Regions from separate parts of the Mesorhizobium sp. M0894 genome, predicted to be linked through region 2. Evidence: riboswitches for the same ligand, from Rfam matches in the RefSeq annotation. Region 2 holds a riboswitch; the other holds the start of a gene.

Region 1 (10,494 bases), on a different contig from region 2:
GGTCGCAGGTTCACGCTGCCACCCGCACCACTTTCTCTAATTTGGGTTGGGCGGTCACGCCGTTCGAATCCACTCCGACTCCCCGGACTGAACGAAACTGCGAACTACGAGCTGCCGATCCCCTCGAAACAAGAGGACCAGCTCTCCTCCTTCATGAATGATCGCTGCGACCGCGGCCGAATTGCTTCCACGAGGTCCGGTTCGAACCGCCGTGTTGTTGCGATTTTCGTCTAAGAGTTTGCGCCAGCGAGCAAGACGCTCAGGATCCAGCATACTAGCGGCTAAAGCTGCTTGTACCGCATAGCCGGGTTCATTCTGCTCCATTCCTCTGAAACGTGGCGAAGACAACCCGCTTGCTTTCGCGCACGCAGTCTTCAAGCGGCTTCGCCTTCGCCAGATGCGCCGCAATCGCGCTGGCCAGTATGCAACCTGTTCCGCGCATTGATGTGGCAAGGCGCGGTGTATCGACGTGGATGGGTTCATGATCGGAGCGTAATAAAATATCGGTCGATCGGAGTCCCGAGGCATGCCCACCCTTGATCAGCAGGGCCTGAGGGCCGGCGGCCAACAGTCTTTGTCCTTGTCGGAGCGCATCGTCCTCATCCACTGCCAGTTCGGAGCCAATAAGGTGCGCCAGTTCGGGAAGGTTGGGCGTGACAAGGCAGCAAAGCGGCATCAGATCGCGCTTCATGACAGCGATAGCGGCTGCCTGTAAGAGCGCCCGGCCTGAGGTGGAGGCCAGCACTGGATCGAGTACTGCCGGCACCTGTCGATTTTCGCGCAGTACGGCGGCAACCGCAGCGATGGTCTCGGCTGTTCCGAGCATGCCGATCTTGATTGCCGCCACTTCGTTGGCCTGCAGCGCGGCGCGCATCTGATCAGCCACCAGGCTTGGTGGCGAATGAAGGATTTCCAGTACGGCGTCGTGCGTTTGCACTGTGAGCGCGGTGACAGCGAGGCAGGTGCGCACGCCAATGGAAGAGATCGTCTCGATATCGCGTGCAATTCCAGCCCCACCGCTGGAGTCTGATCCGCCGACCACGAGCACATGCGGTTCTCGCCTCAGCGCCATGGCTTTGTCTTTTCGATCCATTCTCGCGTGCGCGCTTCGGGATCGGCATTCAAGGTGATGTCGGTGACCACCGCGGCGCTGTCCGCACCAGCCTCGAAGACACCGTCGAGCCGGTCGGGGTTGAGGCCGCCGATGGAGACCAATGGGATCGGCGCCACCCGATGCTTCCACTCGCTGATCCGCTCGAGCCCTTGCGGCGCCCATTTCATCTGCTTCAGGACGGTGGGATAGATGGGGCCGAGCGCGATATAGTCGGGCTCGGCAGCGATGGCCGTTTCCAGTTCGAGATGATCGTGCGTGCTGAGCCCAAGCTTCAATCCGGGGTACTTAATCGCCAGCAGGTCGGCCGCAGCCAAATCCTCTTGGCCGAGATGGACGAAGTCGCAGCCTTCCTCAATGGCGAGCCGCCAATGGTCGTTGACGATCAGTTGGCAACCATGGACCGCGCAGACGCCCTTCGCGCGGCGGATTTCCGTCCGCAACGTGGCCTCGTCCCTATCCTTGATGCGCAACTGAACCAGCTTGACGCCAAGCGGCACCAGCCGTTCGATCCAGGCGGCGCTGTCGACGATCAGGTAGAAGGGGTCGAGCTTCATGAAAAAACTGCCCTGCCAATTGTCGGCGTCGACGGCACGGCGACGTCCTGCGGTTCGAGCATTCCCGAGTTGAAAGCTTCACGACCGGCCTCGACCGCCTTGCCGAACGCACGCGCCATGCCGACCGGATCGGCCGCCTTCGCGACTGCGGTGTTCAGGAGTACGGCGTCAAAGCCGAGCTCCATGACGGTTGCCGCGTGCGACGGCCGTCCGAGCCCCGCATCCACGATCAGCGGAACGCCTGGGAAATGTGCGCGCATCGAGCGCAGCGCCGGAATGTTGATCGGCCCGAGGGCGGAACCGATCGGTGCACACCACGGCATCAGAACCTGGCAGCCCGCCTCCAGCAGTCGCTCGGCGACGACAAGATCGTCGGTGGTATAGGGGAATACATCAAAACCGTCCTCGCACAGGATGCGGGCGGCCTCGACCAGCCCGAACACGTCCGGCTGCAGCGTGTCGTGGTTGCCGATCACTTCGAGCTTGATCCAGTTGGTGCCGAAAACTTCGCGCGCCATCTTCGCGGTCGTGACCGCTTCCTTGACGGAGTGGCAGCCGGCAGTGTTGGGCAGGATTCTGACGCCGAGCGAGCGGATCAACGACCAGAATTGTTCGCCGGCCCTGCCGCCTGCCATCTCACGGCGTAACGAGACGGTTACCGCCGAAGCGCCCGACGCCTTGACGGCCTCGGCAAGGATGGCCGGCGATGGATATTGAGCGGTGCCGAGAAGCAGGCGGGAGGCAAGCGACGTTCCGAGAAGATCGAACATGGCCTAGCCTCCCTGCATCGGTGAGAGGATTTCGATCCGGTCGCCGTCGCTCAACCGGAATTCCGCCCGGTTGGCTTTGTGCACGAGTTCGCTGTTGACGGCCGTTGCCAGCCAATCGCCTTCATAGTCGAGCGCCGCAAGCAGCTCGGCCAGCGTGGTGGCTGCAACCTCATGCACTTTGCCGTTGACCGTCAGTTTCATGAGCAAGCTCCTTCGTTCCGTCTTGATGGAAGACCAGGTCGGCCGCCTGGCGCGCCATGGCAGGGGCGAGAAGAAAGCCATGGCGATAAAGCCCGTTGACTGCGACGGTGCTTCCATGTGCCTCGACACGCGGCAGATTGTCGGGAAAAGCAGGACGGACGCCGACACCGGTTTCAACGATCCCGGCCTCGCCGAATGCCGGATGGAGGGCATAGGCGGCACCCAGAAGCTCCATCATCGAACGCACCGTGGCCGGCTCGGCGGACCCGCTCTCGATCATGGTCGCACCGACCATGAAACACTGGCCGGTGCGCGGCACCACATAGAGCGGAAAGCGCGGATGAAGCAGCCGGACCGGGCGCGACAGCGAGATGTCGGGCGTGCGCAGGATCAGCATTTCGCCGCGAACGCCACGTAGCCGGTCATCGATGGCTGCCATTCCCGTGCAGTCGATCTGATGATCGAAACCAAAAACATGCCAGACCTCGGTGCCGAAGTGAAACTCGACACCCATGGCTGCGAGCTTGTCATGAAGCGCTGCCATCGCCTGACGCGGGTCGAGATGCGCCTCGTCGGAGAAGAGCAATCCGCGCCGGAAGCGGCCGGCGAGGTCGGGCTCCAGGAGCGCAATTTCGTCTTCATCGACACGCCGATGGCCCGAGGTGCGGCTGGCGAAGCGGTCGATCTCGCCCGCATCGCGCGGCGCGGCCACGACCAGCGTTCCGGCCCGCGTCACCTGGCCGGGGGTTGCGGCATCCCACCAGTCGGCGGCACCGCGCCCGAGATCCAGCACCGGCTGCTCGGCGCTTTCGCGCTCGCACCATGGCGCCAACATGCCGCCGGCGAACCACGACGCATTGCCCCCAAGGCCAGGCCTTGTCTCGGCAACGGAAACCGCCGCGCCGCGTGCGGCGAGCTCGAAGGCGGCGGTGAGGCCGGCAACGCCGGCCCCTTTGACCAGCACCTTCATGATGGCTCACGTGGCTGAGGTATGAGCGGTGCGCCGGTCTCGTCCGCCGGCAGGTAGAGATCGCCGCCCTCGCGGTATTTCGCCGCCATCGCCGCCATGCCCTCCTTCTGCGCTTCGGTGCGGATGTCGTGGGAAATTCGCATCGAGCAGAATTTCGGCCCGCACATCGAGCAGAAATGCGCCAGCTTGTGCGCCTCCTTGGGCAAGGTCTGATCGTGGAAGGACCGCGCGGTTTCGGGATCGAGCGACAGGTTGAACTGGTCCTCCCAGCGGAATTCGAAGCGCGCGCGGGAAAGGGCATCATCCCTGACTTTCGCCGCCGGATGACCTTTTGCCAGGTCGGCGGCATGGGCGGCTATCTTGTAGGTGATCACGCCGATCTTGACGTCGTTGCGATCGGGAAGGCCGAGATGCTCCTTGGGCGTGACGTAGCAGAGCATGGCGGTGCCGAACCAACCGATCATCGCCGCGCCGATGCCGGAGGTGATGTGGTCGTAGCCCGGCGCGATGTCGGTCGTCAGCGGCCCAAGCGTATAGAACGGCGCCTCGCCGCAGACGGCGAGCTGCTTGTCCATGTTCTCCTTGACCTTGTGCATCGGCACGTGGCCGGGGCCTTCGATCATTACCTGGCAATCCTTCGCCCAGGCGATCTGTGTCAGCTCGCCGAGCGTCTCCAGCTCGGCGAATTGTGCTGCGTCATTGGCGTCGGCGATCGAGCCAGGACGAAGGCCGTCGCCCAGCGAAAAGGACACGTCATAGGCGCGGCAAATGTCGCAGATCTCGGCGAAATGTTCGTAGAGGAAGCTTTCCCGGTGATGATGCAGGCACCATTTGGCCATGATCGAGCCACCGCGCGAGACGATGCCAGTGACCCGGTCAACGGTCAGCGGGATGTAGTGCAGCCGCACGCCCGCATGGATGGTGAAATAGTCGACGCCCTGTTCGGCCTGTTCGATCAGCATGTCGCGGTAGACCTCCCAGGTCAGGTCCTCGGCGATGCCGCCGACCTTTTCGAGCGCCTGATAGAGCGGCACCGTGCCGATCGGAACCGGCGCGTTGCGGACGATCCAGTCGCGGATGTTGTGGATGTTGCGGCCGGTCGACAGGTCCATCACCGTGTCTGCGCCCCAGCGGATCGCCCACACCATTTTTTCGACCTCTTCAGCCATCGACGATGTGACGGCGGAGTTGCCGATGTTGGCGTTGATCTTGACCAGGAAATTGCGACCGATGATCATCGGCTCGCTCTCGGGATGGTTGATGTTGGCGGGAATGATTGCGCGTCCGCGCGCCACCTCATCACGCACGAAATCCGGCGTGACGAAATCGGGCAGTGTCGCGCCGAAAGCCTCGCCGTCGCGCTGCAGCTTGCCGCGCGACATCTCGCGACCAAGGTTCTCGCGGATGGCGACGAACTCCATTTCGGGTGTGATGATGCCGGCGCGCGCATAGGCAAGCTGCGTCACCGCCTTGCCTGCTTTGGCTCTGAGCGGTTGATGGCGAATGGGAAATTCCGGCGTCAGGCGTTCGCCCGTCGCGAATCCGTTGTCCTCCGGCCGGACATGGCGGCCGTCATAGGCCTCGACATCGCCGCGCGCCGTAATCCATTCGTGGCGAAGCCGTGCAAGGCCATTTTCGATGCTGGTTTCGACAGTCGGGTCTGTATAGGGGCCGGACGGATCGTAGACGGTGACGGGCGGTTCGCCGGCCGTCGGATGGACGGAGATTTCGCGCATCGGCACCCTGATCTGCGGGTGGATGGCACCGGGCTTGTGGATTTTTCGTGAGGCGGGCAGCGGTCCCGTCGAGACGGCGGGGGTGAGGGCATTCATCTTGAGGCTCCTTTGCTCGTTGCATTGGAGACCCAGTTCTGTGCCGGGAGGATGAAAAGACGCTTCTGTCGACCTGCCGAAACAGGACCTCGGGCGTAAACTCCCGCAAGCGCTTGCACCGTCCCTACGCCAGTATGAACTGGATCAGGTTCAACGGGTCACTGCGCCGCGAATGCCAGCAGTATCTCAGCCCCTTGCCGGGACTCCCCTGGTGAATGCGTGAGGTTGGACGGGACGGCTCCGGTTTGTCAAGCGCGTTCTGGCCGCGGCTGATCGGCGGCCGGTCAGACCGTGCGGAAAAAATCGTGCATGTCTCGGCGACAAGTCAAGCCTCGGAGATGAAGGCAGGGACAAGGGAATTACAAACCGTCGGACTAAAAATCGATCCTGATGATCACACCTTCAATGGGCACCAAAGGTTTGCGCGTAGATCGCCTCGATTCTTCCTGCCTCGTCACTGGTCAGCGTGGCGAATTCCTTTTCGCGCGCGCGGTTCGATAGATGTCCATCATTCTGGTGAAGAAAACGGAAGAGCAGATCGGTCAACCGCTCGGGCATGTCAATAAAGGCGTCCACCTGCTGCCGGAACTGATCGTAGCGCTGCAGAAATGCGGTTTCCTCGGGAAGGTCCCGTTCGATCGTCCGCTGAACGCAGGCATAGAGGAATTCGGCGTGCGGGGTTGCATCGAAGAACCGGTAGAAATCACCGGTGTCATTCAGCACCCGGACGTTGAATTGCGGCGTCGGTTCCCATTCCACCAATGGCAGAAGGCGCTGCGAATAGCTCTCGAGCACGCCCCTGTACTCGTTGATCTGGTCCAGGATCGCGGCCGAGACGGGAAAGACCACTCCCGGCGGATTGAAGCCGCGCATGGCAAGGACGTGGTGGATTAGGTAGCGGTGAATGCGGCCGTTTCCGTCCTCGAACGGGTGAATGTAGACAAAGCCGAAGGCGAGGATTGCGGCGGCTACGACTGCATCAAGGTTTTGCGCGGGGCCCTGATCGAACGCCGCCATTCCATCGATTAGCCGCGGCAGGTCCTCGGGCCGAGCGCTGATGTGATCGGGCAAGGGCGTGCCGTTGTCTCGGTCATGCTCACCGACGAAACCTCCTTCTTTTCGGAAGCCAAGTCTTGCGAAACGGGCGTCGCCAAGTACAATTCTTTGCAGACGCAGCAGCTCATCGCGATCGATCGGCCAGCGGCCGGCTTCGCCGATGGCGCGGCCCCAGCGCTGGATGCGATCTTGCGGCGGGCGCTCGCCCTCGATCGCATAGCTTGATCGCGAGTCTTTGAGCAAAAGAAAGGCGGCGGTCCGAGCAAGAAGGTCGCGCGGCACGTCCGCTACGATTGCCTCCGCGCGCCGCGGTAGTTCAAGGCCGATGAATTTTTCGAGAATCTTGGTGCGGAACACCAGAGGGCAGAACTCACGCGTGCCGGGGAGATTGTCCCTTACGCGGTAGCGCGAAGCGGTCTTGTCGGGTCCGGGCCACTGCAGCTCGGGATCGACAACCGGAATGTATCGTCCGGCCGCCGCGTCCGGCAGATCGATACGGGCGCCCCTCAGCCATTCATATAAAAACCAGATGCGGCGGGCATAACTGCCGGTCGGGCTTTCACGGACCAGCGCCTCGATCGGCGCGGGACCGGTCACTTGGAACAGCCGCTTGAGGACGGCAAGGTCCAGTCCCTCGTACTTGAGCGCAAAGGTCAGGTGGCCTTCGAGGGTAGGATTTGGGGCGTGGCGGGGGGTCATGATCCGCCAGCCATCCCGTTCGGTAATGCGATGATGCTCGCCCGTGGCGAACAACCTACGGGGCAAGGGCACGGCGAGCCTGTAGGCTCCGACCAGGGCGCTGTACCCGGCCGGGGTCGCCGTTTCAGGAAGGCGGATTTCCTGAAAAACGGTAACAGGACCTGAAAATTGGTGCTCTTGCACCGGAGGCATGAAAAGCGAATCCTTTCATCGAATTTTGGTTCAGCTGGGCCAACACCTGTGAAAAATGATCCTATTCCATGAAAATTGATGCCACAAGACAAATTTTCCGAAAACCGATTCTAAACGGTGCTGGAGTCATCAAGCAAGAACTCCGCCACCGGCTCAAGGAAGCGACTTCATGACAAAAAGGTGAGTCCAGGAACCGCCATTCGCCCGTCTCTTAGTCACGAGGCCGGCACGGATGGCCCGCCTTACGTCGAGCCGGATTGCTCGAGGAGAACCGCGCCGTTCGGGGCTCACTCATAGAGCGCTCCGGCGCGCGATCCCGATTTGATAGCCGCGATCACGCTCGCGACTGATCTTGGTGACGTGGCGGCGTCGGAGTAGAAAACTGATGCAGGATCTCGGTGGCGTCGTGTGTGTGTGTGTGACCTGAAGTGAGTTCTCTGCGGTATGGGGGACGGCACGCAGCGCGCGCGTCTTCTCGGCAAACAGATCGACGAAGCGGCACCGAAGGGAAGTTCCTGGCATTCATTCTCGCCATCGCTGCCCCAATTTGCCGACCGGACTGCCGATCGATCTCGCCCAATACTTTGCGCGCGCAAGGGCCGAAGTTGAACTGGGTGGCACCTGCTCATTCGGGAGCTAACTCATGCTTGGCGCGCTAGCCCGAGAGAGCTGTGCCTGATCGAATGCGTGAAATCGTAGCTCGGGTGGAGAGGCTGACACGGTCATCTGTCACCCGCCTTCGGGCTGTAACGGAAAGCGCGACATCGTCTCCAATGCTCGTTCCCCACGTCGAGGGCCCAGCGGCTTGGCTGCGGGGGGACTGTCAGCTAGTGGCCGCTGGGCCTTGACGACCAGCGAGCGTAAGAGGAGGCCCTGCGCTGGCTGACGAAAACTTGCGAGCAAAGCCACGGAAAAGCATCATTCGAACGAACTCTTTCGTCGAGACGAGGAGGGCAGTGAGGCGGTAGCCGCCGCTTTGAAGCTCTCCGGCAGCTGCTACGCTGGTCGTTCAGAGGGTCGCAGCTGCGCTTGCGCCGTCATATCAGATAAGTCTAATATAATCCGCGCCTAGCCATCGAACGCCGCGGCGCCCTCGGGTCGGCGCTATTCATCGGGTGGGCATGTCGGGTACGCAAGGGAGGACGAAATGAGACTGGTTCAGTCATTTGCATTTGCTGCTGTGCTGCTTCTTTCGTCTGCATTGTCTGCGGCCGCCCACTCGGCTCGTGAGGACATCGAAGCGGCGTTGGTAAAATTCATGGACGCCTTCAACAGCGGAAACGCAGCAGCGGTAGGTCAAATGTATACCGACGATGCCGCTCTGCTGCCACCCGACGGCAAACGCGTCGATGACCGCAAGGGCGTGGAAGAATTCTGGCAGGGCGCAATCAAGGCCGGGATGAAGAATCTCACCCTGAAGGCGCTGGAAGTGGAAGGGAGCGGGAATCTCGCCTACGAAGTTGGCGCATTTACGCTCAGTGTGCCGAGCAAAGGCGGTGCCCCTTCCACCGTTGCGGGCAAGTACATTGTCGTTTGGAAAAAAGGGGGCGACGGGACATGGCGCCTGCATCGGGACATCTGGAACTTAGGTGCGGCCCAATAGATTCCGCGATCCGTGAGGCCGGCGCGGCTTGCAACAGTTCCAACGAAAGTCCATGGCAATAGTTGATGTGAATGAATTGATTAACAAAATTGAACAGACTTGATGGGTCTGCTCATCGAGTCGGCTCTGGATCTATCGCGCTACCGATCAGGGAGGCGGTAAGATTCGAGCTCAGCAGAACGGCTGACCACCACTTGCCGGGACTAGAGTGTTCTCCGGCTCGGCGCGCCGCTGAGGACTCTTGTTCATTTGGTCATGCGCAATCCGTGGTTCTCCAAGAACCCGTCCATCTCGTCAAATGCCATCTGAGCCGAGACAACTAACTATCATTGGGCAAGTAGCGGCTCAACGGCTCCAGAAGAAAGCAGCCCCCCTATGCTCGTTCAACATTCGAGATCGCATCGGGCAAGTCTTTCCACGTGCGGGTACGCCATGCTGCTTCGACCGCCCCTTTTTTCTTGCGGATTTAGGAATTCGAGCTTTTCGGTTGTTCCGATCATCCATTTGGGAAACGACCGATGCCGGCAAGCAAGGTTTTATGGGGCCAGATACTCACCGCCTTTCTGATCGTCGTCGCGACAACATGGGGAGCAACACAGTGGACGGCAGGGCGGCTCGACTTTCAAAGCCAACTCGGTCCGCCGTGGTTCGAATTGGCTGGACACCCCGTTTATCCGCCGCCAGCCTTTTTCTGGTGGTGGTTTTTCTACGACGCCTACGCGCCGAACGTCTTCCTGGAGGGCGCGGCGATTGCGGCGAGCGGAAGCCTCATGGCTATCGTCGCAGCGATCGGGACGTCGCTGTGGCGGGCGCGCGAGGGAAAGGATACCACGACTTACGGCTCGGCGCGCTGGGCGACGCGAGACGAAATCAAGGCCGCTGGGATGATCGGTCAGGATGGGGTGATCCTGGGTATGTTGGGCCGACACTATCTACGCCACGACGGTCCGGAACACGTGCTATGTTTCGCACCGACCCGAAGCGGCAAAGGCGTCGGCCTGGTCGTGCCGTCACTACTGACCTGGCCGGGTTCGGCAATCGTCCACGACATCAAAGGCGAAAACTGGGAACTGACGGCCGGATGGCGGGCCCGTTTCGGCCAGGTGCTTCTGTTCGACCCGACCAATGCTGGATCCGCAGCCTACAATCCTCTGCTGGAGGTGCGACGGGGCGAGTGGGAAGTTCGAGATGTGCAGAACGTGGCGGATGTCCTGGTCGACCCAGAAGGCACATTGGAACGCCGCAACCACTGGGAGAAGACCAGCCATGCGTTGCTGGTCGGCGCAATACTGCACGTGCTCTATGCGGAGAAAGACAAGACCCTCGCAGGCGTGGCGAACTTCCTTTCTGATCCAGAGCGGCCAATCGAGGCAACGCTGCGCGCCATGATGCTGACGCGGCATTTGGGTGATGCAGGCCCGCATCCCGTCGTGGCGTCGGCTGCTCGGGAACTGCTTAACAAGTCCGAGAACGAGCGTTCCGGCGTGCTCTCGACGGCCATGA
Region 2 (10,494 bases):
TTTCTTGGCCAGGCCCCTGCTAGCGGCCGCTTCGCTCCTGCTTGCCGCCGTCGCCTCGCCGGTCTCTGCCTTCGGCCGCGCCTTGCGGTCGTCCAGCCTGGTGCCGCCGCGCTGCGCCAGCATATCGGAATAGCCGCCGGCATATTCGATCCAGCGGCCGTCGCCATCCGGCGCGATGATGCTGGTCACCGTGCGGTCGAGGAAATCGCGATCGTGGCTGACCAGGATCACCGTGCCGGCAAAGCCGGCGACCAGTTCCTGCAGCAGCTCCAGCGTCTCCATGTCGAGATCGTTGGTCGGCTCGTCGAGCACAAGCAGGTTTGCCGGCCGCGCCAAAACGCGGGCGAGGATCAGCCGTGCCCGCTCGCCGCCCGAAAGCTCGCGCACCGGCGTGCGCGCCTGTTCCGGCTTGAACAGGAAGTCCTTCATGTAGGACACGACGTGGCGCTGCTCGCCATTGATGACAAGGTTCTCGCCGCGTCCGTCGGTGAGATACTGCGCCAGTGTCTCCTGCGGATCGACGGCCTCGCGCTTCTGGTCGAGCGTGGCGATCTCCAGGTTGGTGCCGAGCCGCACCGTGCCTGCGTCCGGCTTCAATTCGCCGGTCAGCATCTTCAATAGCGTCGTCTTGCCGGCGCCGTTCGGCCCGACCAGACCGACGCGATCGCCGCGCTGGATGCGTGTCGAGAATCCCTTGACCACGGTCAGATCGCCAAAGCTCTTCTCGATGTTCTTGGCCTCAATCACCAGCTTGCCGGATTCGGCGGCGTCGCTGGCTGTCATCGTCGCCGCACCCTCGGCGCCACGATGACCGCGAAAGCGCTGGCGCATGGTCTGCAACTCACCGAGCCGGCGCATGTTGCGCTTGCGCCTTGCCGTCACGCCATAGCGCAGCCAGTGCTCCTCGCGCACGATCTGGCGGCCGAGCTTGTGCTGCTCGCGCTCTTCCTCCTCCAGCACCGTGTCGCGCCATTCCTCGAAATAGGCAAAGCCCTTATCGAGACGGCGGGTCTGGCCGCGGTCGAGCCAAATTGTGGCGCGTGACACGCGTTCGAGAAAACGGCGGTCATGCGAGATGACGACCAGGGCCGAGGAGGTGCGGGCAAGCTCCTCCTCCAGCCATTCGATAACCGAAAGGTCAAGATGATTGGTCGGTTCATCGAGGAGAAGAATGTCGGGCTCGGGCGCCATGACGCGGGCGAGTGCCGCGCGCCGCGCCTCGCCGCCGGAGAGGTCGTTCGGCCGTTCCTCGCCGGTCAGGCCGAGATGCTCCATCAGATAGGTGGCGCGATAGGGATCGTCGGCGGGCCCGAGCCCCGCCTCGACATAGGCGCGGACAGTCGCAAAGCCGTCCATGTCGGGCATTTGCGGCAAGTAGCGCACAGTCGCCGAGGGCTGGCGGAAGACTTCGCCGTCCTGCGGTTCGATCAGCCCGGCAGCGATCTTGAGGAGCGTCGACTTGCCAGAGCCGTTGCGGCCGACCAGGGCGATCTTGTCGCCAGCTGACGCCGTCAGGGCGGCACCGTCGAGCAGCGGCGCGCCGCCAAAGGTCAGCTTTATCCCGTCGAGATTGAGAAGTGGCGGCGCCATGTCAGCTTTCAGGTAGGGGAAAAGGATGCGCGAGCAGCAGCGCGCGGCCGCTGGCCAGCGCGATTTCCAGCCGGCCCTTGACCTCGTTGGAAATGGTCAGCGACGAGCCGAAGGCAACCTCGACATGGGCGAGCGGCCATTTGGCGCCGGTGACTGTCAGGCCGACGAGATCCGAAAAGCCGAGCACCGAAAACAGCGTACCGTCGACATAATCGAAGCCAGTCTTTCCAGGCAGCAAAGGAATGCCTTCCTGTGCGCCGCTGGTCAAAAGCACTTCCGTTCCGCCTTCCGCCAGCCGGACGCTGAGCGCCAAATGCAGGAAGATGTGGTCGGTGCGTTTGCCGCCGAAGGCGCCTGCGAGCACAAGGCTGGTCGCACCGCGTTCGAGCGCGGCGGCGATAGCGAGTTCACCGTCGGTCTTGTCCTTTTCGGCGGGAAACACCTGCCGTGGCACGGCGGCCAGATCCTCCGGCAAATCGGCAGGCACGGAATCGAAATCGCCGACCCAGAGTTCCGGCATCAGGCCCAGCATACGGGCATGGCCGATACCGGCATCGGCAGCGATGACGCGGGAGCCTTCGACCTGGCGGTCGAGCAGCGGCGTGCGGATAAGATCGCCGCCAAGCAGGATGGTGAATGTGCTCATATCTCGTGGCCCTTACCAGCCCTGCCCCGGAAACGGAAGATGAAACGGCAGACGAAACGGAAGGCTGGGCTTTGGATGCCCGGCAAACTTCCGCTTGCGCAGCACTTCGGCCGGGCCTATGTGTCGCATCGCTCTAACGGGGTGCCGGACGCGATCTTCGCGGACCGGCTGAGAGGCAAGACTGCCAACCCGCTGAACCTGATCCGGTTTGTACCGGCGGAGGGATTAGACGTTTCGGACAGCCCGACGCCTCAATTCCTTTCAACGCGAACGAAGGAGGCGCCGATGCGCAGTTTTTTCCACTCTCTTGCCTCGATTATCCTGCTTGCGGCATCCGCGCTTGCCCTACCGGGGCAGGCATCGGCACAGGATAAGCTGACCGTCTATACCTATGAAAGCTTCACCGCCGATTGGGGTCCGGGACCGGCGGTGAAGAAGGCCTTCGAGGCCGAGTGCACCTGCGTCGTCGAATTCGTCTCGGTCGCCGACGGCGTGGCACTGCTCAACCGTGTGAAGCTGGAAGGGGCCGCGACCAAGGCCGATATCGTGCTTGGCCTCGATACCAATTTGACGGCGGACGCCAAGGCAACCGGCCTGTTTTCGCCGCATGGCGCCGTGACGGACGTCAGTGTGCCGGGTGGCTGGAGCGACGATATCTTCGTGCCGTTCGACTATGGCTATTTCGCTATCGTCTACGATAGCGAAAAACTGAAGAGCCCGCCGAAGAGCCTCAGGGAATTGGTCGAGGGCGATGCCGGCGACAAAATCGTCATCCAGGATCCACGCACCTCGACGCCGGGCCTTGGCCTGCTGTTGTGGGTCAAGTCGGTCTATGGCGACAAGGCGCCGGAAGCCTGGGCCAAACTCAAGGCAAAGGTGCTGACGGTGACGCCGGGCTGGAGCGAGGCCTACGGCCTGTTCACCAAGGGTGAGGCGCCGATGGTGCTGTCCTATACCACTTCGCCAGCCTACCACATGGTTGCCGAAAACACCTCGCGCTACCAGGCGGCGTCCTTCGAGGAAGGCGAATATCTGCAGATCGAGGTCGCTGGGATCACCACCAAGGGCGCGAAGAACCCGCTGGCGGAAAAGTTCATCGCCTTTATGACCGGGCCGAAATTCCAGGACGTCATTCCCGAAACCAACTGGATGTTCCCGGCCGGCAAAACCGACAAGCCGCTCAATCCGGCGTTCGACAAGCTCGTCAAACCGACCAAAACCTTGCTGTTCAGCTCGGAAGAGGTCGCCGCAAATCGCAAGGCCTGGGTCGACGAGTGGCTGGCGGTGATGAGCAAGTAGCTCTGATAGAAAGATGATCGCCCTACGGCGCCCCCCTCTGTCCTGCCGGACATCTCCCCCACAAGGAGGGAGATTGGCCGTCATGCCGGCTTTCGCCAATCTCCGACATTGCCGGAATGAGCGGAGCGCTGAACCTGCCAATCTCTCCCCATGTGGGGGAGATGTCCGGCAGGACAGAGGGGCGCGCGGAGGAACGCAATCCTCGCTAAGAATCTCGAATCTGGTGGTCTAGCGTGCAACGCGCGCCATCATCGGATACCCGCGTCACCGCCGGTATCGTCGCGCTCGCCGCCATCGCGCTGCTGATCGGCGGGGCATTCGCCGGGCTCGTCGTCGAAGCCATGCGCGACCTGTCGGGCGCCGCCTCCGCCTTTGATTCCTATCTCCTCCGTGTTGCCCGCTTCACGCTCTGGCAGGCTCTGTTGTCGACCCTGCTCTCCGTCGCACCGGCGCTGTTCGTCGCGCGCGCGCTGTCGCGGCATCCACAGTTTTTCGGGCGAGGCTTTGTCCTGCAGCTTTTCGCCGTGCCGCTGGCGCTGCCGGCCATTGTTGCCGCACTCGGTGTCTTGGCACTCTATGGCCGCGCCGGGTATTTCGCCGGCTTGCTCGGTGCGATTGGCGGCCAGAACTGGCCCGGCATCTATGGCCTATCGGGTATTCTCGTCGCCCACGTCTTTTTCAACCTGCCGCTGGCAACGCGACTGTTCCTGGAAGCGTTGCAGACGGTGCCGGCTAACCAATGGCGGCTGGCGAGCCAGCTTGGCATGGGTGCTGCGCCGGCCTTCCGGCTGATCGAATGGCCGGCGTTGCGTGCGGCCCTGCCGGGCGTTGCCGGGCTCGTTTTCATGCTGTGCATCACCTCCTTCACCATCGTGCTTACGCTCGGCGGCGGGCCGCGCGCGACGACGCTGGAGGTTGCCATATACCAGGCGCTGCGTTTCGACTTCGACCCGGCGCGGGCGGTGACGCTGACCTTGTTGCAGATTGCCCTGACCTTCGTCGTCGTGCTGGCACTAACGCGGCTTGGCGCCAATATGACCGGCGACGCCAATCTGCCGGTAGCCCCGCGCCGGTATTTTTCAGCCGGTGCGGCCGAGACCGTGCTGAACGCACTGGTGATCGGGCTGGCACTGCTGTTTGTCGCCGGACCGATGGCGGCTACGCTGTCGGCCGGGCTTGGCGCCGATCTCGGCCGCCTGGCCGGCGAGAGCGCGGTGCGGCAAGCGACGGCGACCAGTGCCGTGCTCTCCCTGCTATCGGCGCTGCTCTCCTTGGCGTTGTCGCTGTCGCTGGTTATGGCGCGCCGGGCGCTGGCGCTCACCCGGCGGACCGGCAGGCGGACGCTGCTCGAACACCTGGCCGACACCGGTGCGGGGTTCGTCCTGGTGGTGCCGCCCATCGTCATCGGTGCCGGCTGGTTCCTGCTCCTGCGCAGCGTCAGCGATGTCTTTGCGATCGCCCCTGTCATGGTGGTTGTGGTCAATGCGGTGATGGCGATGCCGTTCGCCATCCGCGCCATCCGCCCCGCCTATGACGCGGCGAGCGAACGCCACGAACGGCTCTGTGCACAGCTTGGCATCTCGGGCTGGAACCGGTTGCGTCTGGTCGACTGGCCGTCGCTGCGGCGGCCGCTCGCCACCGGCTTCGCCTTCGCCATGGCGCTGTCGCTCGGTGATCTCGGCGTCATTGCGCTGTTCGGCAGCGATTCCGTGCAGACCTTGCCCTATCTGTTGCTGGCGCGCATGGGCAGCTACCGCACCGAGGATGCGGCCGGCCTGGCGCTGCTGCTCGGCCTTGTCTGCCTGGCGCTTGTGCTGACCGCGGACTGGCTGGGAAGGAGGGAGAAATCATGATGCCGATCAGCCCGGAACGGTCGATTTCGGTCGAAAAAGGCGCGGCCGTGCGGCTCGATAATGTCTCGTTCAGCTATGGTGAAACGCCGCTTATATTCGATGTCGATTTCCCGGCGTCGGAAATCACCGCCATCATGGGGCCGAGCGGTTCGGGAAAGTCGACGCTGCTCAATCTGGTGGCCGGTTTCGAGGCGCCGCGGTCAGGCCGCGTGCTCATCGGCGGCGCCGACGTCAGCACTGCGCCGCCATCAGCGCGGCCGGTATCGATGGTGTTCCAGGAAAACAACCTGTTTGCCCATCTGTCCCTCGAGCAGAATGTCGGGCTCGGCCGCTCGCCTTCGCTCAGGCTGAGCGAGGCTGACCGCGCCGCAATCGCCGCAGCGCTGAAGCGCGTCGGCCTTGCCGGCAAGGAAAGCCGGCTGCCGCGCGAACTCTCCGGCGGTGAGCGGCAGCGCGTCGCGCTCGCTCGGGTCCTGGTGCGCGACCGGCCGGTGTTGTTGCTCGACGAGCCGTTCGCTTCGCTCGGACCGGCACTGCGCGACGACATGCTCGACCTGGTCGCCGACGTCCATTCGGAGCAGCGCATGACGGTGCTATTCGTCACGCACCAGCCGGACGATGCGCGCCGTATCGGGCAAAACATGGTTTTCCTGGATGGTGGCACGGTTGCCGCGACGGGCACTGCGGCCGATTTTTTCGTCGGGGCTGGACCGGAGGCATTCCGACGCTATATCGGCTCGGGTCCGTTTGCGGCTGGATCACGAGATGTTGCCCGGAAGCGGACATAATTTATGGTCAAACCGGCGGAAGGCGAAGCGGCGCTTGCTTGCCATGGTCGAGGTAGTGTGGCTAGGTCCGCCAGGAGCTGGTCCGGCTTAGACCGTGATTTGCCCTTGCTGCCTCGTATCTGTCGGACGCCGTAGCACTTGATTTTGCGCGTGATGCTTTCCGGAAATCGCGCCCGATTTTCGCGGTCACGTGCCAGGACTTGAAAGGAAGCCGATCTGCCGACCGGCATCGACAATCGGAGGGTGAAACCGCTGGCGCGCTTTCTGGCGCTGGCCGGTCTTGCCGTGGCGCTGGCAAGCTGCCAGATGTTCACGCCTCCCGACGTGCAGGAATCAGGCTTTCAGCCCTCAGACAAGCCGATCACGGTCGACAACGTCGCCGCCAACGGCAAGCTCGCCCAACTGGCGAAGGCGCAGCACCCGCGCATCCTCGCCACCTATGGCGGAGAATATTCCGACCCCAAGCTCGAGCGCATGGTGGCCAAGATCGTCGGCAGACTGACCGTAGTGTCGGCCAACCCGACCCAGACCTACCGCATCACCATCCTCAACTCGCCCAACGTCAATGCCTTCGCGCTGCCGGGCGGCTATCTCTACATCACCCGGGGCCTGCTTGCCTTGGCCAACGATTCAGCCGAGCTTGCCGCCGTCATTGCGCATGAAATGGGCCATGTTACGGCCAATCACGGCCTGCAGCGCCAGCAGCTGGAAGCCGAAGAGGGGTTGGCGACCAAGGTCGTTTCGGATGTGCTCGGCGACAACCCGACGGCCAAGGCGGCGCTGATCCGCGGCAAGCTGAGGCTGGCCCAGTTCTCGCGCAATCAGGAGCTGGAGGCCGACGCCATCGGCATCAAATCGATCGGCGAAGCCGGTTTCGATCCCTACGCTGCCGGCCGCTTCTTGCAGTCGATGTCGGCCTATACCGATTTCCGCTCGATCAGCGGCGCCACCGACGCCAGCCTCGACTTCCTGGCGACGCACCCCAACACGCCGCAGCGTATCGACCTCGCGCAGCGCCACGCCCGCCAGTTCGGCGCGCCCGGTGTCGGGTCGCGCGATCGCGATTCATTCCTTTCCGGCGTAGACGGGCTGCTTTACGGCGACACACCGGAGGAAGGCTATGTGCGCGGCGAAACTTTCCTGCATCCTGGCCTCGGCGTGTCGTTCTCGGTGCCCAACGGCTTCATCATCGACAATTCGGCAGCGGCGGTGACGGCGACAGGCCCGGGCGACATCGCGATCCGCTTCGACGGCGTTTCGATCGACAAGGGCCGCTCGCTGACCGACTACATCCGCAGCGGCTGGGTTGCCGGCCTCGACGACAGCAGCGTGCGCCAGGAAACGATCAACGGCAACGAAGCGGCAACCGCGCATGCCGGCGCCGATGGCTGGCAATTCGATATTGCGGTGATCCGCGCCGGCGGCCAGGTCTACCGCTTGCTGACCGCGGCGCCTTCGGCCAGCACCTCGCTGAGCACGGTGGCGCGCTCGGTCAGCGGCTCGTTCCGCATCCTGAGTGCTGCCGAGAAGGCGGCGTTGAAGCCGCTGCGTATCCGCATCGTCACGGTGCAGCCCGGCCAGACAATGGGCTCCCTGGCCGCACAGATGGTCGGCGTCGACCGCAAGCTGGATTTGTTCAGGGTGCTCAACGCGCTGTCGCCGGGTGCCGCCGTTTCGGCCGGCGACAAGGTCAAGATCGTCACCGACAAATAGCAGCCGACGCGATTCAGGCTGCGAGAAATTCCGGGTTCTGCTTCACCAGCGCCGCCTTGAGCTTTTCCATGGCGCGCGCCTCGATCTGCCGGACACGTTCCTTGGAGATGCCGAGCGTCTCGCCGAGCGCTTCGAGCGTCGCGCCCTCGTCGCTCAGCCGGCGCTCCTCGATAATCCTGAGTTCTCGCGCATTGAGCGCGCCGAGCGCCGTCTTCAGCCAGACAGAGCGGCGTTCGACATCGATCGTGTCGCCGACGACCTCGTCGGGCAGCGGGTCATCCGAAACCAGGAACTCCATCCGCTCGGTTGCGCCCGCATCGTCGGCAAGCGGCGTGTTGAGCGAGCTGTCGGGTGCCGAAAGGCGGGAATCCATCATCGCCACATCGGCCTCGGAAACGCCGAGAGCCGCCGACACTTCGCGGTAAAGCGTGGCATTCGACGTCTGCTCGGCGCCGTTTGCCAGGCGGGCGCGTAGGCGCCGCAGGTTGAAGAACAGCGCCTTTTGCGCCGAGCTGGTGCCGCCGCGCACGATCGACCAGTTGCGCAGGATATAATCCTGCATCGAGGCGCGGATCCACCATGTCGCATAGGTCGAGAACCGCACCTCGCGCTCGGGCTCGAAACGGGCCGCGGCCTCCAGCAGCCCGACATGGCCTTCCTGGATCAGATCGCCCAGGGGAAGGCCGTAGTGGCGGAACCGCGACGCCATAGAAATGACCAGCCGCATATGGGCGACGGTGATGCGGTGCAGCGCGTGCTGGTCATTGTTCTCCTTCCAGCGCAGCGCCAGGAGATGCTCTTCGTCGCGCTCCAGGTAAGGGGCTTTCATCGCCGCGCGAACCATGGTCCGTCCTGCACTGTCTTGCATCATGCCGCGCTCCTGCTTCAGGCGTTGCGGTGCGATCGCTGAATCGTGAGTTGGCGCCGATGGTTGAAATGGCGGCGCCGCGCCCTACAACAGCCAAGAACGTGCGATGCGGGGGAATGTTCCCCCGGACTGTCATGCCGATTGCGCTGTTCCAGGCGATTCGCCATCGGCCTTGACTCAGCCGGGTGCCGCCGGGAGGTGTTGGTTGAGAATGGGATTTCAAGGGCGCGAGATTTTTGAAATTTAGTTTCTTATTTTGGCATCGCGCATCTGTCATTTTCCGGCACTCGCAACGACGCCGGACATCGGCCAAGGACGGGATCACAGAAAAATGAAATGGCTCAAATCGCTCATTATCGCCGGAACGCTGCAGGTTCTGGCAATCGCCGCCGGTCATGCCGGCGCCAATCTCGACCAGATCAAGCAGTCCGGCGTCTTCAAGGTCGGCACGGAAGGAACCTATGCGCCCTTCACCTATCATGATGCTTCCGGCGCGCTGGTCGGCTTCGACGTCGAGATCGCCCGGGCCATCGCCGAGCGCCTCGGCGTCAAAGCCCAGTTCCTCGAAGGCAAATGGGACGGGCTGATCGCCGGTCTCGACGCCAACCGCTACGATGCCGTCATCAACGAGGTCGGCATCACCCAGGCGCGCAAGGCCAAATATGATTTCTCCGATCCTTACATCGCCTCCAAGGCGGTGCTGATCGTGCGCGGCGACAACACCGACATCAAGGGTTTCGCCGATCTCAAGGGCAAGAAGGCGGCGCAGTCGCTGACCTCGAATTTCGGCAAGCTGGCTGAAACCAATGGCGCCGAGCTCGTCGGCACCGACGGCTTCGACCAGTCGATCCAGCTTCTTCTCACCGGCCGCGCCGACGCCACCATCAACGACAGCCTGTCCTTCCTCGACTTCAAGAAGCACAAGCCCGACGCCAATGTGAAGATTGCCGCGCAGGAAGAAAACGCCGACTATTCCGGCGTCATCGTGCGCAAGGGCGATCCGGAACTGGTGGCCGCCATCAATAAGGCGCTGGCCGACATCAAGGCCGACGGTACCTACCAGAAAATCGCCGATACCTATTTCGGCCAGGACGTTTCGAAGTAAACGGCTTTTCTCGCGTGGGCCGAATGCCGGCCCGCGTCGTTCATGTCGCGGCGAGCTGTCTTTGACGGCCCGCCGCTTTCGCGTGATATGAGCGACGGCAATCTGGCAAGGAGGAGGCTTCGTGCCGCACTGGCTGCAATTGATGCTGGAATCCCTGCCTACGCTGCTGTGGGCTGCACTGATCTTCACCGTGCCGTTGACGCTGCTGTCGTTTGCATTCGGTCTTGTCCTCGGCCTGGTCGTGGCGCTTGTCCGGCTGTTCGGTCCCAAACCGCTGGTCGCCGTGGTCCGCTTCTATGTCTGGATCTTCCGCGGCACGCCGCTTCTCGTGCAACTGTTCCTTATCTTCTACGGCCTGCCATCGGTCGGCATCCTGCTCGACGCTTTTCCGGCAGCACTGATCGGCTTTACCTTGAACATCGGCGCATATTCGTCGGAAATCATCCGCGCCGTCATTGGTTCGGTGCCGAAGGGCCAGTGGGAAGCGGCCTATTCGATCGGCATGACCTGGGCCCAGGCAATGCGGCGCACCATTCTTCCACAGGCGGGGCGCGTCGCCGTGCCGCCGCTGTCCAACACCTTCATCTCACTGGTCAAGGATACATCGCTCGCCGCCGCCATTACCGTGCCCG

The links. A riboswitch is a leader RNA that binds a small molecule or an ion and turns the genes downstream of it on or off. The one in region 2 is predicted to bind thiamine pyrophosphate.
Region 1: linked by a shared signal. The riboswitch ahead of thiC (phosphomethylpyrimidine synthase ThiC) and the one ahead of thiB (thiamine ABC transporter substrate binding subunit) in region 2 are both predicted to bind thiamine pyrophosphate.

Annotation. Positions count from the first base shown of each region.
Region 1 covers NZ_JAMYOG010000005.1:206,725-217,218, forward strand. The annotation lists partial or broken gene NKH91_RS12410 (ribosome small subunit-dependent GTPase A) at 172-315, opposite strand; gene NKH91_RS12415 (hydroxymethylpyrimidine/phosphomethylpyrimidine kinase) at 311-1,072, opposite strand; gene NKH91_RS12420 (thiamine phosphate synthase) at 1,063-1,668, opposite strand; gene NKH91_RS12425 (thiazole synthase) at 1,665-2,438, opposite strand; gene thiS (sulfur carrier protein ThiS) at 2,442-2,639, opposite strand; gene thiO (glycine oxidase ThiO) at 2,608-3,609, opposite strand; gene thiC (phosphomethylpyrimidine synthase ThiC) at 3,606-5,441, opposite strand; TPP riboswitch at 5,545-5,661, opposite strand; gene NKH91_RS12445 (Fic family protein) at 5,844-7,388, opposite strand; gene NKH91_RS12450 (YybH family protein) at 8,536-8,991, shown strand; gene NKH91_RS12455 (conjugal transfer protein TraG) at 9,510-10,494, shown strand, end outside.
Region 2 covers NZ_JAMYOG010000003.1:160,949-171,442, reverse strand. The annotation lists gene NKH91_RS07110 (ABC-F family ATP-binding cassette domain-containing protein) at 1-1,590, opposite strand, end outside; gene NKH91_RS07105 (thiamine diphosphokinase) at 1,592-2,236, opposite strand; TPP riboswitch at 2,364-2,478, shown strand; gene thiB (thiamine ABC transporter substrate binding subunit) at 2,522-3,535, shown strand; gene thiP (thiamine/thiamine pyrophosphate ABC transporter permease) at 3,769-5,388, shown strand; gene thiQ (thiamine ABC transporter ATP-binding protein) at 5,385-6,176, shown strand; gene NKH91_RS07085 (M48 family metalloprotease) at 6,420-7,889, shown strand; gene NKH91_RS07080 (RNA polymerase factor sigma-32) at 7,903-8,760, opposite strand; gene NKH91_RS07075 (amino acid ABC transporter substrate-binding protein) at 9,089-9,862, shown strand; gene NKH91_RS07070 (ABC transporter permease subunit) at 9,984-10,494, shown strand, end outside.